3 regions of the Brevibacillus nigriterrae genome follow, and region 1 is predicted to be linked to each of the others. Evidence: riboswitches for the same ligand, from Rfam matches in the RefSeq annotation. Region 1 holds a riboswitch; each other region holds the start of a gene.
What was found. A riboswitch is a leader RNA that binds a small molecule or an ion and turns the genes downstream of it on or off. The one in region 1 is predicted to bind cobalamin.

Region 1 (5,786 bases):
GAGACATCAGAGGTTTTGAAGAGAACATGGGAGATTAAGCCCAAAATCACTGCTTCACTGAGAGAAATATCGTTCGGCGAGTGGGAAGGTAATACATACGATGAAATTATGCAAGAAAACCCGGAAGCGGCAAACAAATGGTACGATAATCCGTTTGATCATGCACCGCCGGACGGAGAGACTTTGGCTCAGTTTGGGGAGCGAATCGATCAATGGTTGAATTGGTTACTTACGATCTGTCCGAATGATGCTACGATTTTGATTGTTAGCCATGGCGGCGTCATTCGCTGGTTTCAGAGTAAATGGATGGAGAAAGATCACTCCCGTTTCTGGCAAGTAGCTGGATTGAGGCACGGTCAGGCGATGGCTGTAGAGCAGAACGGAGATGGATGGTTATGCGTTTCTCTACTTGAAGGGAGGAACGAACCTACAGATGACTCAACCATTTCGTAACGGAAACGAAAGCTGGCGTTCAGTGATTTGGCCGGAACTTCAGTTTTTTTCCAAGGAAGATCATCTTGTGATGCAAAGTGAAAGAGCAATGAACACGGTCAGCAGTGCTCTTTGGAGAGGTGGAACCTGTGAAGCCACCCACTTTATCAACGGGAGTGTTCCACTGGATTTCAACTGTGATGATCCAATGGAAATGATGAAAGAGTTTATAGACGGGCGAGGGTATCCAGTAGAAAAGAGTGTTGGATTGCTTACTGCCGCCAAGCTTTCTCATGCTTCCTTCCACGCCAAGGAAGGCGACCATTTCCGAATGATCGCTTGTGCCACAGCAGGTACGGGGAATAGTGCACGTGCCGGACTGAAGAGAGAAACTTTTTCAGCCTATCAAGCGGGTACTATCAATGTTTTTGTATTCATTGATGCCACATTGACACCAGCGGCAATGGTGAATGGCATCATGACGGCAACTGAGGCAAAATGTGCCGCACTGCAAGATTTACAGATTGTTGACCGCAAAGGCGGAATTGCAACAGGAACAACTAGTGATGCCATCGTGCTAGCTTCACAACCGCATGGGCTGGATCAAGGATTTCATGCCTTTGCCGGAACTGCTACCACAATTGGCTATGCCATAGGCAGATTGGTGTACAAGTCCGTCTATGAAGCCGTTGTGACACAAAACAGTCCATGACTATTTTGTGTAGCCCGCAAGCGAGCATGTCCCTATTTATAAAAAACGTCGAGACGTTTTTTACTAAAACAGTCCATGACTATTTTGTGTAGCCCGAAAATAACCTTGTAACGTGGGGGAAAAGATGAAAGAAGCTGGTATTCTGCTTGCCGCTTATATCGTGGATCGAATCGTTGGTGATCCTCGCTCGCTCCCACATCCCGTTGTTTGGATCGGGTATGGAATAACCATGCTGGAAAAGTGGATTCGTTCCTTTGCCCATTCCGACCGTTCGCTACGATGGGCAGGATTGCTTTTTCCACTCGTCATTGCAGGAGGCAGTTGTGCTGTCATCTGGTTGTTGCTAGAAGGAGTCTCCCGGATTCATCCGTGGCTTGGGACAGCGCTGGAGATTTGGCTTATCTCTACTACGCTTGCTACCAAAGGATTGGCTGAGGCTGGATTGCAAATCTATCATCACCTTGTCAACAACGATCGGGAGAAGGCGAGACAATCATTGTCCATGGTGGTCGGCAGAGATACGGAGCAGCTTGATGAGCCGGAGATTTGCCGGGGTGCCGTAGAAACGGTGGCTGAAAATATCGTCGATGCAATCATCTCGCCGCTATTCTTTGCCGCAATCGGAGGGGCACCGCTCGCCTTTCTCTATCGGGCAACCAATACGCTGGATTCCATGGTGGGTTACAAAAATGATCGCTATCTGTATCTCGGATGGGCATCTGCACGATTGGATGATCTGCTGAATTACCTGCCCGCACGGATCACAGGACTGTTGCTCGTACTGGCATGCGGGATCAAGAGATTAAACTGGCGAGCTTGCTGGAGCATGATTTTGCGAGATGCCAAGCTGCATCCCAGTCCAAATAGCGGAATTCCTGAGGCAGGTGTAGCAGGTGCGTTGGGAATCCAATTAGGTGGCCTGAACTACTACAAGGGAGTCGCTTCCTTTCGAGCGCAGATGGGCGATCCTCATCGCAGCTTGCAGGTAAATGATATAGGTGTGACCGTTGAGCTGATGAAACTGGTTTCGATTCTGGCAGTTGCATTTTTTATCTGTGCCATGCTGTTCAGAAACTCTATCTAACTGAATATTTTAAAGAAAAAGGTGCTTGTCAGGTGCTGCCTGTTTGTAGGTGCAAATGACCAGCTTAAAAGGGAAGTCCGGTGCAAATCCGGGACGGTCCCGCCACTGTGATGGGTGCTTGCTCTAAGTGAAGCAAGCAGTCTTCAAACGAAAGAAACCACTGGAAGCTTTATGTCTGGGAAGGTGTTTGAAGAGAGCCCTTAGTCAGGAGACCTGCCTTTTTTATCAACATCAGAACCTACGTGGATATAGGGGGTGTTTAGAATGAGAGGAATTTTTACCTTGCGAGAGTAAAAGACTTCAGGCATTTCTAACCATCAATTGTGGGTTGGAAATGCCTTTTTATATTTTCTTGAAGAGGTAGCGACACAGGGGACGAAAGGCGGAGAGTAACAAGATGAGTGGAAAATTATTGGTTATCGGGTTTGGTCCGGGGAGTGAAGATCACATTACGAAGCGGGCAAAAGAAGCCATCGAAGAGAGCAACATCATTATTGGCTACAACACCTACGTTGATCTGATCAAGGATTTGTTGACGACACAGGAAGTTCTCAGTACAGGCATGACCGAGGAAGTGGCACGCGCACGGGAAGCGGTCCGACAGGCAGAGTTGGGTCATACCGTAGCTGTCATTTCCAGTGGAGATGCTGGCGTGTATGGTATGGCTGGACTCATTTATGAAGTCTTGGTGGAAAAAGGCTGGAGGGAAGCGGAAGGGGTCAAGGTTGAAGTCATTCCAGGCATCTCTGCGATCAATTCGTGTGCTGCCCTGCTTGGAGCGCCTACGATGCACGATGCCTGCACGATCAGCTTAAGTGATCATTTGACACCGTGGGAGTTGATTGCCAAACGAATTGATGCTGCTGCATCGGCTGATTTCGTGATTGCCTTGTACAACCCGAAAAGCGGGAAGCGTACAAGACAGATCGAGGAAGCGAAGCGAATCATCAGTCAATATCGATCGCCAGATACACCGGTTGGCCTTGTGAAGAGCGCCTATCGGGATCGACAAAAAATCGAAATAACAACGCTGGAACACATGCTGGATTGCGAGATCGGGATGCTCTCGACGGTGATTGTCGGGAACTCGTCAACGTTTATGTATGACGGCAAAATGATCACGCCTCGGGGATATCAGCGCAAGTATACGTTGACCAAGGATGAGCAGCCACTCGCTTTGCATCAGCGGCTTCGCAAAGAGAATGAACCGTGGGCGTTGGATGCGGTATCACCAATAGATACGGTGGTGGAGACTGTATCGACATCACGTACCCCATTTGAGTGGGCAATGGACGCCGTGCAGGCTGTCAAAGGTACACAAGAGACGGCAAGTGCTTCTTCGGTGGCGGTTGCCTCAAATTCGCCCTTTCAGCAGCAAATGATCTTCGAATGCGCCGTCAGCCCCGGAGTGGTAAGCAAAAAGTTGAGCCCGGCTCAGTTGGTTGCCATTGCTGAGGTTGCAGGAGACACAGGCGAGATTGAGTACACACCACATCACCAGATTATTTTGCGGATTCCAACCAGCCAACCTGACGAGATAACCAATCGATTGAAGCAAGCAGGTCTGCTCGTCATGCCAGTCGGAGACGTCGTACAAATCAAGGCGTGCGATTTCTGCAATGGAGAAAAACCAGAGGGAATTCCTTATGCGGAAGCCTTGCAAGAGCGATTAGGCGGCTTGGAGATGCCCAAGGAATTGAGAATTGGGATAAATGGTTGTGGGATGACCTGCTACAGTGCCGTCAACGAGGATATCGGGCTGGTTTATCGAGCAGGCAAATTCGACTTGTTCCTGGGAGCCAAAACAGTAGGCCGCAACGCCCATGCAGGGGTTCCTGTTGCAGAAGGCATTGACCCGAGTGAGATTATTTTCGTCATGGAACAAATCGTAGCAAAGTTCAAACAGGAGGCTTTTCCTAATGAACGTTTCCATAAATTCTTTAAACGCAAAGGAGTAATCAACGGCTTTATCTATCAGGAAGGCGCTACGGTGTTGGTAGATGAGTCTGCGTGTGGAGAATAAAGAAAAAAAGGAGGAGTAATGATGAACGCAGTACTGTTCGTAGGACACGGCAGCAAGGATTGGGAAGGAAACGAAGAGGTACGGCAATTCATACAGAAAATCGCTCCAGAGATTGAAGTTCCGATCATTGAGACTTGCTTTTTGGAATTTGAAAATCCAACTGTGCAACAAGGATTGGATACATGTATCAAGCGGGGAGCCACCCACATCGTGGTCGTTCCGTTGATGCTGTTTGCCGCAGGTCATGCCAAGTTGCACATTCCGGCAGAAATCGATCATTGCAAGGAGAAGCACCCGCATATTTCGATCACCTACGCCAGACCTGTGGGAATTGATCATCAGATTGTCCGATTGCTTGCTGAGCGATTTGAGGAAGCAGTGGAAGAGTGGCGTGTGGATGGAACCGATTCAACTCTCGCTGAAGAAACGGCAGTGCTGATCGTTGGCAGAGGCAGCAGTGATGCAGATGCCAACAGTGAAATTTACAAAATGTCTCGTCTGTTCTGGGAACAACGAAAAGCCAAAATTGTAGAAACTGCCTTTATGGGGGTTACCTCCCCTTCCTTTGACGAAGGAGTGGAACGTTGTTTGAAGTTAGGAGCCAAACATGTAGTCATTCTCCCGTACCTGCTCTTCACAGGAGTTTTGATCAAGAGACTTGAGCTCTACACCGTACAATCCCGTGAGCGATTCCCTGACATCACATTCGCTCTGGGGCACTACTTCGGCGATCACCATTTGTTGCAAAAGACGATCAGAGAGCGGGTAGCCGAAGCGTTTCATGGGGAGATCAAGCTGAACTGCGATACCTGTGTCTATCGAATCGAGGCGATGGAGCATCATGGACACCACCATCATCATCACGACCATGATCACGATCATCACCACGGGCATGGGCATGATCACCATGGACATGGACACGGTCACCACCACGACCATGATCACGATCATCATCACGAGCATGGTCATGATCACCGCCGACACGACCACTCTCACAAGCAGGAAGGCGTCAGAGGTGGTGCTCGATGATACTCTTTTTGGCCGGGACGAGCGATGCACGGGAACTGGCGCTTGAAATCAAGGCAGCAGGATATCAATTGGTGACAACAGTTGTTACTGATAGTGCAGCCAAAAGTATGGATGAGGTACATCTCCCCGTACGTGTAGGGCGCTTGACTGCTGCTGATCTTTGTCAGTTAATCGAGTGGGAGAATTTCCAATTGATTGTGGATGCCAGTCATCCCTTTGCCGAAGAAGCCTCCAAAAATGCGATGGAGGCAGCCAAAGCGGCTGGAGTACCTTATATCCGCTATGAAAGAGAAAGCGCAACGACTGCCAGGCATGAAAAGATTACGGTCGTGGCTGATTACAGAGAAGCGGCTGAGCTGGCTGCAAAGAGACGTGGTGTCATTATGCTGACAACTGGAAGCAAGACGCTGCATATTTTTGCCGAAAAACTGCTGCCTCTTCCGGACACGACCATGCTTATTCGAATGCTGCCTCGGGTGGATAACATGCAGAAATGCGAGGAATTA
Region 2 (5,786 bases), on a different contig from region 1:
ATCTATCCATGTTGCCCTCTTTGGCATAGGGTGTGTAGAAGAAGGGTAACGGGGAGGTGAAAATGCGTGTTAGGGATGAACGGAAAAATCCGCTACCATTTTGATGGGATCAGAGGAAAAGTTGGTCAGATGCGCGAACTTGCAGAAACGCTCGATCAGATGTTCGACTCATTTCATAAGGTGAATAAATTGAGTAAATCCATGTTTAGTGCATTCAATCAACCAAGAGATCAAGAACATCATCAACAGCAACGTAGTTCAAGAAGAGGGTTTGATTAAACTTTTGAGATAAAATGAAAAACCCGAGGACACAATTATCCTCGGGTTGTTACGTTTGGCTTCCTAGGCATCATGATCACTGCTTTTGCTGTTTGGCTGCAAGCTGTTCTTGCGCTGAGCGGATCATTTCCTTTACCATGCTTCCCCCCAGCTTGCCACCGATTCGCCCTGCATCATGAGAAGTAAGATTCCCGTTATAGCCTGGCTCAAGAGGGATATGAAGCTCAGAAGCTGCTTCGAATTTTGCTTGGTTTGGGTCTGACACCTGCTGCACACGAGCTTTCAACTGATCGAGTCCATTCCTTGCTTCGGGTACCAGCGGTTTGCGTCGGCTCATGAAGCCACCTCCCTCACTAGTGTACCCAATTCCAGCTAGACGAGTGCTTTTCGTGTCTTAAAGTTGATCTCAGGATAGTACGAATTGACGACTAACACATTTGGCCCCGCACAGGCTGCGGTAGGACAATAGCAGTTTAGTGTATTGTATAAATCACATTCTTGCCATTTGGTTAAGAGATCGTTCATATTGTTAACTTTCACATTTCCGAGTGGTGCAACGTCACCGAAGTCGGTCACAATCACATCCCCTGTAAACACATTGATATTCAGGCGGGTACGACCGTCAGGATCATTACGCAAGGATACATTCTTGGCCTGACGGAGTCGCTTCAGAAGCTCCTGATCATCTTGGCGTTCACTGCATGCATAGAATGGCAGTGTGCCGAACAGCATCCACATGTCTTCATCACGAACATCCAACATATGATGGATAGACGAACGCAATTGATCCAGTGATAATAATTCCATATCCCTTGCGAAATCGCTCGCGTACATCGGATGAACCTCATGTCGTTTACAGCCCAGTTCACGGACGAGCTCATGAATTTCTTTCAAGTGTGGCAATGTACGAATGTTGATCATTGTTTCTGCGGAGACAAATACGCCTGCTTCAGCCAGCTTTCGCGTATTTTCCAGCATATTTTGGAAAAGGATTTCAGCCTGTCCAAGCGAAACTGCGTGTGGTGTTTTTGCGTACACTATTGATAAGAACTCTTCGGCTGTCTTCCAGTTCATCGAGATGTGCATAACATCTATGTAAGGCAAAATAGTCTCATATCGGCTGTACGGCATGGTCATGTTGGAGTTGATCTGCGAACGAAGTCCCCGTTTGGCAGCATATTGCAAGAGGGGGAGAATGGTTTCATTCACGTTTCGTTCACTAAACATCGGTTCCCCGCCTGTTATACTGATGGTATGCAGATCTTCTGCTTCGTCAAGCCGATGTAAGAGTAGCTCAATTGGTAATTGTTCATCATCTTTGGCACTGAGCGTTTCACCAACGGCACAGTGTTCACAGCGTAAATTACACATATTCGTTACGGTAAACTCAACACTTGTCAATTTATAGTGAGGAGGCTTTGCCTGATATAACGGATCCCATGGGTCATACGCCGGGGTTAGTGGTTTGGATGGTGCATAACGAGTCAATTGAAAAACCTCCCTATTACAGACAATCATAAAATACTTTACCATTATATCGGGGAAAACGGAGAAGGAGAATATGAAATTATGATTACAGGAATCTCTTTTGGCCGTGGCGTTCTTTTTCATAATCGAAAAGTCCTGGCTTGTGCCGAAGTGAGGGGTGGGGTAATCCATAGCTGGGCAGAGCCCATTACCTTTCGTACCTTGTTCAAAATGTGGTGGAGAATCATCTTTGCCATCCCGTGGTACTATCAGTTATTTCATATTTGTCTCGTGCTTTCCATCTTGTTTTTTAACATAGACCCTCTGTGGCTGATCATTTATGGGGTAGGCTATCATTTTGTTTTTCCGAAGCAACTGAAGCAGTTCCACGGTGCGGAGCATAAAGTTTTTAGTTATCAGGGAGAAAAGAAGCTGGAACACTGGAACGAAATCCGTCAAGCGTCTATTGTGAACAGCGGATGTTCGACCAATTATGTTACTTATTTCTTTGTTTTCTTCCTGCCGGTTTGTTGGTTCTTGCCGCTGTGGGAGAGTGTACTGATTGGTGCGGGGGGAATGGTCGCCGGATTGATCGGGGAAAGATATATTCGTTCCTATTTGAAGCCGTTTTTCGTGATATCCGGTTTTCTTCAGAAATATGTAACCACAAAAGAACCAGAACGCATCCATCTGGAGACGGCTATTCGTTCGTACCGCCTGTTTCAACATATTCAAAAGTAAGGGATCGATTGATATGGGTACGAATAAGTTAATCTATGTCATGATCGGGTTGGTTGGATTAGCTTTGATCTTTCAGATATTTGGTCTCATGATCGAATACGTGTCAGATCATCAACGAGGAGCTATCCTGAGCAAATTTTCGACGATTTCGTTAGGTCTGTTCGTCTTGTTGCAAGGGGTTTGGCTCTACGCTGAAAAGAGGGACTGGATTTCATCTGTATTTTTTGTCCTATGTGCAGTTGGTTTTGTTTCCATCATCGTTCAAATGGTGTAAAAAAAGAACACCGACGGTTCCAAAAGGGGCCATCGGTGTTCTTTTTTCTGTGAAAAACGTCTCGACGTTTTTACCGAAGTAAATGCCAGATGTTACGCTGAGGCACCTTGTCATAAAAGTGGATGTGACCGCTTGCGGGCAACAAAACGGTCATGACCGTTTTTGTGCAAGCGATTATTTATCTTTGCCAATTGCAAAGAATGGGTTCACGGATGCAAACGTAGTATAGGAAGATTTCACAAGTTCTTGCACATTTTTTTGGAAGGTTGTTTGGAGTTCACGAGTTTCTTTTACGAAAGCTTCCAATTTTTCGATGTTTGCTTTGCGTGCTTCCTCTGACTGGTTCAGCAAGTCTTTTGCCTGTGATTGCGCTTGTTCTTGCAAAAAGCTAACGAATGCTGCAGTAGTCAATGCTGTATTAAAGATGGTTTCGTTGGCGGCTTGGAACACTTGAAAAGTTGCTTGCAACAATTGCTCCTGATTTTCAACTGTGTTTTGGCTCATTACCGATACCTCCTAGGTTATTCTGCCATTCATGTGAAAACGGCAGATAGTATAATATTGCTCTTATGTGTAATTTACACCTATGTGATATGCTCTGTCAATGCTTGAATTCAACATATTTTTCTTGTACTCCCTCTTACTGGTGTGATAGCATTTGAATGGACAATTGAATCAGTGTTGTTTTGGTGACGTTTTTTACGTTGAAAAGGGAAAGTGGTGCAATTCCACTACAGCCCCCGCTACTGTAATCACTGACACTCTTATTATTTGATGCCACTGGGAAACCTGGGAAGGCTGGATGAGGGTGAATGAAGTGTAAGTCAGGAGACCTGCCAGAACGAGGTACTGCCTTTTTCGGTGTGGAAAAAAGGGGTAAAAATCGTGTCAAGTGATGCAAGATCAAGCAGCTTTAGAAAGCTTTGCTCTCACGATAACAATCCCCCTGACCTCTGGTTTGGGGGTTTTTCTTGTGAAGAAGCAATGTACAAAACATTCAGTTAGATGGAAATGAGAAAGGGGAAAAGACTTATGCAAGCAGTTATCCGCTCTTTTACACATCGTTTCAGTTGGCTACTCATTCTTAGTCTGGTGCTTACTTCTGTTTTCCAAATGCAAACCGTTCAGGCAACATCTGACCTCGAAAACGGAGTAAACAGTTCTTTGAAGAAAACGGTGAAATATTATTACAAGAGTAACCGAAAATATGATTTCAACACGTTTGACTGGGAACTCATCGGCCTCAGTGCAGCGGGAGAGAAGCTGGCTACACGCAAATGGCAAGATAAAGCAGGCAAAACAGCGATTGATACTTGGGCAGGCAAAGCGAAAGACATCAAAGACGCTGGTTCATTGGCGAAGTTGTCAATCGGGTTGATCCATAACGGATACGATCCAACGAACTTTAATGGAATCAATCTGTTGGAGCGCATCGCTGATTCTCAAGAGAAAAATGGAAAAATGGGCGATGATACATACACCGTTTTCAACCACGTTTTGTCCATACTTGCCTTGGAAATGTACGAATACCCATATGACCGCAAGAAAGCAACTCAGTTCTTGTTGGAACGTTATGACGATTTCAATTTGATTGACGAAGATGCATTCACTCTAAATGCTCTTTCCTTACTGGAAGATCAAGACGGAGTGGAGGAAGCGAAAAAAGCGATTCTTGAAAAGCTGGAAAAAGAACAACAAGATGACGGGTCCTTCATTTCCTACGGCAGCGCAAGTCTCGATTCTACTATTCAGGTACTCATTGGGTTAACGACAATCGGTGAAGATGTGTTCGCAGAACCTTGGAATAAAAGTGTAGAGTTCCTGCTTGCTAACCAAATGGCTGACGGTGGATTCCAGGCGCTATGGCAGCCAGGCTCATCGAATGCATTCACAACAGAAAACGCTCTGATTGCCTTAGCAACCGTTCGTGAAGGAAACTCTCTCTTCCAGGTATTGACGGATAAAGAAAAAGCAGCACTCAAGGTCTATGTGCCCGTTGTCGATTTGTCCAAACAAGTGAAAGTATACGACGGATTGGATAACTTCCTTTCAGGTAAAGAAGTGAAACAAGCAGGCAACACATTCTCCATAAACGGAAAACAGTTGCTCATGCGTGTCAATGTTGAAGGAATTGCCAAAGAAGAGAAGCCAGTTGCCGTTATGGTCAAAGTGATGAAGGGTGCTGACGTTGTCGATGTAGCAATGGTGGAATCAAACTCATCAGCAGCACAGAACCTGACTGCCGGATTTACACTTGCGAGCGGAACCTACACCGTAGAAATCAACTACTGGTACGGATTAGCTGACAAACCTGAGGTAGCCAAGGAGAGCATTACCTTCGTTGCATCAGTGAAATAGGAGCTGACTTTCGATGAGACAAAAATGGCTTATTTGGCTGACATCTGCCGTTCTCCTGCTCACAAGTTGGATTTCTTCATCAGGATCAGGTATGGCGGAGGAAGCTACTGCCGCCATACAGGCCAAACAAGTCGAAAACAAATTGCAGGTGAACGGGAATACCAGTCCGACCGATCCGACCTGGGTACCACTGCTCGTCAAGGACGCACAAGGACAGCTTTTGTACTTTCAGGATGTGGGCGGCGGGGGCAAAGAATTTCAGCTTGAAATCAATTTGCCCGAGTGGACAGCATACGGAACGGCGGAAGCCATTCTCTACTCGGGTACTCCCGTTTCCCAGCATTTTGAGATCAAAAAACCACAGGACACGGGAAGTAAGAAAATCAGTGTATCACTTAAAATCATAGGGTACGATGACGAGGAAATTGTAAAGAATACCAGTTTTCGAATCAGTCAGGGGTCATCTGTTTTCCAGCTTTTGCGCTATGCTTCAGAAGAAAAGAACTTCGATTATGAAGTGAGAGATCCTGAGCAAGACGGGCAAGATGTGTATCTGCTAAGTATTGATGGACTTGCTGAATTCGATAAAGGTCCCGGAAGCGGTTGGGTTTACAAAGTGAACGATAAAGGTCCGCCAATGTCGATCGATCGTTACATGCTTCGAGAC
Region 3 (5,786 bases), on a different contig from region 1:
ACCAATCGTCCTGAGCTTAAGATCATCCCCACCCATTGCGACGAGCTATTTTCTGAAGAACAGGTGTGAGACCCATGTTAAAACGAGCATTTCTCTTCCTCTATTGTCTATGGCGTGCTCGACATCCAAAGAAATTCAACTCACGTGAAGAGCTGGAGCGTTGGCAGCACGAGATGATAGTGAAACACTTGCAGATCATCTTGCCGAAGTCCTGGTACTATCGCTCGCTCTATACGGGTCTGCCGTTTGATGAGTGGAGTCGCTTCCCGATCATTCAAAAACAGGAGATGATGAGCAACTTCGATGACCTCAATACACTTGGGATACATAAAGAAGAGGCTTTTGCCATTGCCTTGGAAGCAGAACGGTCAAGAAATTTTGATCCAAAAGTAAACGGAGCCACGATTGGGCTGTCCTCCGGCACGTCAGGCAATCGGGGGCTGTTTCTCGTAACAGACGAAGAAACGGCTTCCTGGGCGGGATATATTCTGGGGAAAGTCATGCCAGGCTCCTTGTTTGAGCATCACAAGGTTGCCTTCTTTCTTCGGGCAAACAGCAATCTGTATACGACGGTTAGCAAAGGCAGGATTCAGTTTTGTTTCTTTGACTTACAAAAGGACATCTCGGAAAACATGAAGCAGTTAGCAGACTTTGACCCGACGATTCTCGTCGCTCCACCTTCCATGCTGCGCTACATCGCAACAAAACAGGAACGAGGACAGTTGAAGCTTCATCCGCAAAAAATCCTGTCGGTGGCAGAGGTGCTGGATCCGCTTGACGAAGCGCACATCCGAAGAACATTCAATCAGGTCATCCATCAGGTGTATCAGTGTACAGAAGGCTTTTTGGCTACTACCTGTGCATACGGAACACTGCATGTAAACGAAGATTTGGTTGTCATTCAAAAAGACTATCTCGATGAATCCAAAAGCAGATTCTCACCGATTATTACCGATTTTTCTCGCAAAGCCCAACCGATCATCCGTTATCGGTTGAACGACATTCTGGTTGAAAAGAAATCTGCTTGTCCATGCGGTTCCCTTTTTACGGCGATAGAAGCCATTGAGGGCAGGTGTGATGACCTGTTTTACTTGCCTTCCAGCAAGGTGAGAGAGAGACTCATCCCCGTCTTCCCTGATTTTATCCGAAGAGCTGTGATTGCCTCATCTTCATTGCTTGAACAATACATCGTAGTTCAGGACTCCCCACTGGAGATGACGATCTACCTGGATGCACCAGAACAGGTGGAAAGCCTCGTGAGAGCATCGATAGAATCTATGTGCACAGAACTGGGAACGGCAATCCCGACCATTCGCTTCAATCCATATAACCATGTTCCAACAGATAAAAAGCTACGCCGGGTGGAAAGAAGGTTTCCAATCAATGACGATCAGGTGGTATGATCAAAAGAATTTGCATGAGTGCGAATGGGGAGAAAGCGAGAACCAGCAGTACGCTCGAAAATTCCTGACTCCGTTCATCGAGAATGGAACAGCGAAATACATTGCCAATGTAAACACTAGGGTTGGTATCCTAACAGTCGATGAGTTGGTTCTGCCAGTCACGGTAAATGATGCTGAATATGGAAACTCGTATGTCGTTTCACCTTTTGATCAGTACATTACCTATACCAAAGAGGAATTGTATCTAATCAAAAATCCGCTGCTGGAATCAATACTAGGCGGCTTTCTGTCGGGTTTTGGCTCGTTGCTTCGCTTGCTTTCAATCAACAAGGTCGTCATCGTCAACAACTGGATGGTCTCAACAAATCTCTACCCGTACATCAAGCGGGAGCAGCTGGCGCAAATCAAAGCGTTTCTCTTAAAAAAGTTCCCCGACCATGCCATCATCTTTCGCTCTGTCGAGGACTACCGGAATCAATCGCTGTTTGAGTCTCTCACTCAGATGGGCTTTCACATGCTGATAAGTCGCCAAATCTTTCTAATGGACACTTCTCAAAGGATCAATTCAAGGGCACGCTACAACTTGGGAAAAGACGAAAAGATACTGGCGCATACCCCCTACCAAGTCGTTGAACACGGTGAAATTCTGGCAGACGATATGCAAAGAATTCTCGATAATTACAATGCGTTGTATCTGGAGAAGTACTCGCCCAACAACCCGCAGTTTACCGATGAATTCTTTCATCTGGCTCACAAAGAGCGATTGCTCCAGATGAAGCTATTAAAAAAGGATGGCCATGTAGATGCCATCCTCGGATATTTCCATCGTGACGGGGTAATGACTACCCCTTTGTTTGGTTATGATACACGCCTCCCTAAAGAGTGGGGGCTGTATCGAATGATCTCCCTGCTTTTGCTGTACGATGCAAGGAAATACGGCTATCTTTTGCATGCAAGCTCGGGCGCAGCCGAGTTTAAAAAGTCCCGGGGCGCACTCGAGAGCTTTGAGTATAATGCCGTTTATCTCAATCATCTGCCCTGGGTTCGAAAGCTCCCGTGGCGCTTGTTGAAATCTCTGCTTGAAAAAGTGGCGAAGCCGCTGGTGCAGAAGTATTCGAGATAGTATTTTTACCAACAATGTAGTAGAATTGATGAAAACAACCAAATATTGTTGCTTTATGGTGCTGTTTGATTGACATCTCGATCAAACGGCTTAATAGGGAAGTTCGGTACAAATCCGACACGGACCCGCCACTGTGATGCTGACATCTGTTTCTAATGCCACTGGTTCCAAGACTGGGAAGGCGAAACAGATGGTTGAAGCTAAGTCAGGAGACCTGCCATAGAGAACAAACACTGCAAAACCTACGGGAGTTAGGGAGGTGTTTACGATGATGGCGAGAATGAATAACAGGGCAAGCCCCGAAACCATCAAGCGATATATCATGTCGTAGTAACGCACTTCTTTTCCAAATGGAAAGAAGTGCTTTTTTATTTTTGTTAGTCGTACATTTAGTAAAGTGGGAGTGATACTGATGAAACAGTTGAAAATGAGCGTCTTTTTCTTGTTTATGTTCCTATGTATTCCAGAGCAAGCATACGCAATGCACATCATGGAAGGTTTCCTGCCCGTCCGATGGTCATTATTCTGGTGGGCTGTGACCATTCCTTTTTTACTCGTGGGCCTGTACTCCATTCAGAAGAAAGTAAAGCAACATCCTGAAATCAAAATGATGCTGGGCCTATCCGGTGCATTTGCCTTTGTATTATCCGCCTTAAAGATTCCTTCTGTGACCGGCAGTTGCTCGCATCCTACCGGAGTTGGGCTTGGCACCGTTTTGTTTGGCCCGACAGCAATGAGCGTCGTCGGATTTATCGTTCTCCTGTTTCAATCGTTACTGTTAGCTCATGGTGGTTTAACGACGTTAGGTGCCAATGCCTTTTCCATGGCGGTCGTCGGTCCCTTCCTTGCCTATTTTGTCTATAAAGCTTCTACAAAGGCGGGTTTATCATTTTCCGTGGCTGTATTTTTGGCAGCTACGTTAGGGGATCTCGGTACCTATCTCATGACATCGATCCAGCTTGCGTTGTCCTTTCCTTCTGAGGTCGGTGGCGTATTCGCTTCCTTTGCCAAGTTTTCAGGTATTTTTGCTCTGACCCAAATTCCGTTGGCGATTAGTGAAGGACTATTGACCGTCATCGTGATGAACATCCTGACCAAATATAATTTCAGAGAATTAAAGATGCTGCAAATCTTGACCAAGGAGGCACGCTAACATGAAAAAGAACACGTTGCTACTGCTTGTAGTGGTTTTCCTCGCCGTCGTTCCGCTTTTTATCCAGCAAGGGGCAGAGTTTAGCGGAGCCGATGGTCAGGCCGAAGCTGCCATCCAGGAAATCTCTCCTGACTATGAGCCTTGGTTTACCAGCGTTTGGGAACCTCCTAGTGCCGAAATTGAGAGCTTACTTTTTGCTCTGCAGGCAGCGATTGGGGCAGGTTTCATTGGTTATTATATCGGTTTCATGAGGGGAAAGAGCAAGCGAGACGAGCAGCAGGAAGAAAAGGTGTATCATGCTGCTGATTGATAAGTATGCTTATTTCAATCGGTTACGACATGTTCACCCAGTCGAAAAGGCGACCCTTTCGCTTGGTCTGCTTCTCTTTTCACTGATTGCGAAGGACCCCTTGGTTTCACTCATCACGTTTCTTGTAATGAGTACTTTTGTTGTCTGGGCAGCACGTATTCCCTCTTCCTATTATGGAAAACTTCTGTTGGCACCTGTATTTTTCTTGCTTTCAGGTGTGATTACCCTGCTTTTTTCAGTCACCGATGGACAGGCAGCGATCGTTCACCCGATTTGGAATGTGCATGTGTGGAATTGGCAGATTTTTATTAGCAAGTCGAGTATGGAGCAGGTTGTGAACCTAATCTTTCGTGTACTGGGGGGTATCAGTTGTCTGTACTTTCTCATCCTGACCACACCGATTACCGTCATGCTGGGGCTTCTGCGCAAACTGAGACTGCCCCCCCTGCTGCTTGACCTGATCGCATTAACCTATCGCTTTATCTTTGTTTTCCTGGAGACAGCAGCCATGATCCATCAGGCACAGACGTCCCGCTTGGGTTACATCACCATTCGACAAAGCCTCAAGTCACTTGGTCAGCTTGTCGCCACCTTGTTTTTGAAATCATTCCATCGATCCAGTCAGCTATCCATTGCGATGGACTCCCGCTGCTACGAGAATGATATTGTACTGGTAGAACAAACGTATCCTGTCTCTTTTTTGAACTGGTTTTTAATCGCAGGGATATTCACTGCCATGCTTACGGTATATTGGCAATTTGGAGGATATTGAAAAAATGAAGCCGCTTCTTTTTGACATCGAGCAAATAACCCATACTTATATCGATAACACATTGGCTCTGAAAAACATTACACTTAGCATCCAGCAAGGGAAAAAAATCGCACTCTTGGGCAACAATGGCGCAGGCAAATCGACGCTGTTTTTGCACTTGAATGGCATCCTCCGACCAACAAGCGGAACGATCCGTTTTCTGGGAAAAGACATTACGTATAGCCGGGATTCGCTTCGCTCGTTGCGCAAACAGGTAGGCATTGTTTTTCAGGACCCGGATGCCCAGTTGTTTTCAGCCAGTGTGCTGGAGGACATTTCCTTTGGCCCGCAAAACTTAGGGCTATCCAGGGAAGACGTTCTGCGAAAAGTCGAATGGGCAATGGAACTGACAGAAACAACGCCTTTAAAAGATAAACCCACTCATTTTTTAAGCATCGGTCAAAAAAAGCGTGTAGCGATTGCAGGAGTCCTTGCGATGGAACCGGAAGTCATCATTCTCGATGAGCCGACTGCTGGGCTGGATTCCTATTTTTCAAGGCAGATCATGCAAGTGCTCGATCATATCCACCAACAAAACAAGACCATTATCCTGTCAACCCATGACGTCAATCTTGCCTATCAGTGGGCCGATGAGATCATTGTCATGCACGATGGTGAAATTTTGGGTCAGGGTGAGCCTGCGCAGGTGTTTGAACAAGAGGATTGGCTACATAAGGCTCATCTGGAAAAACCGTGGATACTCGAAACCTTTCAGTTTCTGTTGGGTAAACATCTCGTTGATTCTGGAACAGCCGCACCGAAAAGCAGAGATGAGCTATATCAATTTATTGCTGCAAAACAAAAAGAGAGGTAGATTTCCTTTGCTTGAACCAAAGGTAAAGGAATTGTTGAGAAAGTAAAAAACTGTTGAGGAAATTTTCTCAACAGTTTTTACTGCTTTACAGGGTATCAATTTCTTGTTCGTTTTAATTCCGGCTTGAAAACTTCCTCTAGCCATGATTGATAGACATAAATAACAATGGATA

Region 2: it holds a riboswitch for cobalamin, as region 1 does, so the genes downstream of both, ACPW7N_RS06210 (prenyltransferase/squalene oxidase repeat-containing protein) here and cobJ (precorrin-3B C(17)-methyltransferase) in region 1, are expected to answer to the same signal.
Region 3: it holds a riboswitch for cobalamin, as region 1 does, so the genes downstream of both, ACPW7N_RS11245 (energy-coupling factor ABC transporter permease) here and cobJ (precorrin-3B C(17)-methyltransferase) in region 1, are expected to answer to the same signal.

Annotation. Positions count from the first base shown of each region.
Region 1 covers NZ_JBNCMT010000013.1:99,373-105,158, forward strand. The annotation lists gene ACPW7N_RS11895 (histidine phosphatase family protein) at 1-453, shown strand, start outside; gene ACPW7N_RS11900 (adenosylcobinamide amidohydrolase) at 434-1,144, shown strand; gene cbiB (adenosylcobinamide-phosphate synthase CbiB) at 1,269-2,228, shown strand; cobalamin riboswitch at 2,236-2,463, shown strand; gene cobJ (precorrin-3B C(17)-methyltransferase) at 2,626-4,251, shown strand; gene ACPW7N_RS11915 (sirohydrochlorin chelatase) at 4,273-5,280, shown strand; gene cobK (precorrin-6A reductase) at 5,277-5,786, shown strand, end outside.
Region 2 covers NZ_JBNCMT010000006.1:66,987-72,772, reverse strand. The annotation lists gene ACPW7N_RS06240 (hypothetical protein) at 76-279, shown strand; gene ACPW7N_RS06235 (alpha/beta-type small acid-soluble spore protein) at 356-616, opposite strand; gene yfkAB (radical SAM/CxCxxxxC motif protein YfkAB) at 652-1,767, opposite strand; gene ACPW7N_RS06225 (DUF1385 domain-containing protein) at 1,849-2,487, shown strand; gene ACPW7N_RS06220 (hypothetical protein) at 2,501-2,761, shown strand; gene ACPW7N_RS06215 (hypothetical protein) at 2,936-3,265, opposite strand; cobalamin riboswitch at 3,432-3,616, shown strand; gene ACPW7N_RS06210 (prenyltransferase/squalene oxidase repeat-containing protein) at 3,794-5,119, shown strand; gene ACPW7N_RS06205 (S-layer homology domain-containing protein) at 5,133-5,786, shown strand, end outside.
Region 3 covers NZ_JBNCMT010000012.1:109,529-115,314, forward strand. The annotation lists gene ACPW7N_RS11230 (MBL fold metallo-hydrolase) at 1-69, shown strand, start outside; gene ACPW7N_RS11235 (F390 synthetase-related protein) at 75-1,403, shown strand; gene ACPW7N_RS11240 (GNAT family N-acetyltransferase) at 1,384-2,526, shown strand; cobalamin riboswitch at 2,566-2,762, shown strand; gene ACPW7N_RS11245 (energy-coupling factor ABC transporter permease) at 2,939-3,679, shown strand; gene ACPW7N_RS11250 (energy-coupling factor ABC transporter substrate-binding protein) at 3,681-3,989, shown strand; gene cbiQ (cobalt ECF transporter T component CbiQ) at 3,976-4,761, shown strand; gene ACPW7N_RS11260 (energy-coupling factor ABC transporter ATP-binding protein) at 4,766-5,614, shown strand; gene ACPW7N_RS11265 (hypothetical protein) at 5,710-5,786, opposite strand, start outside.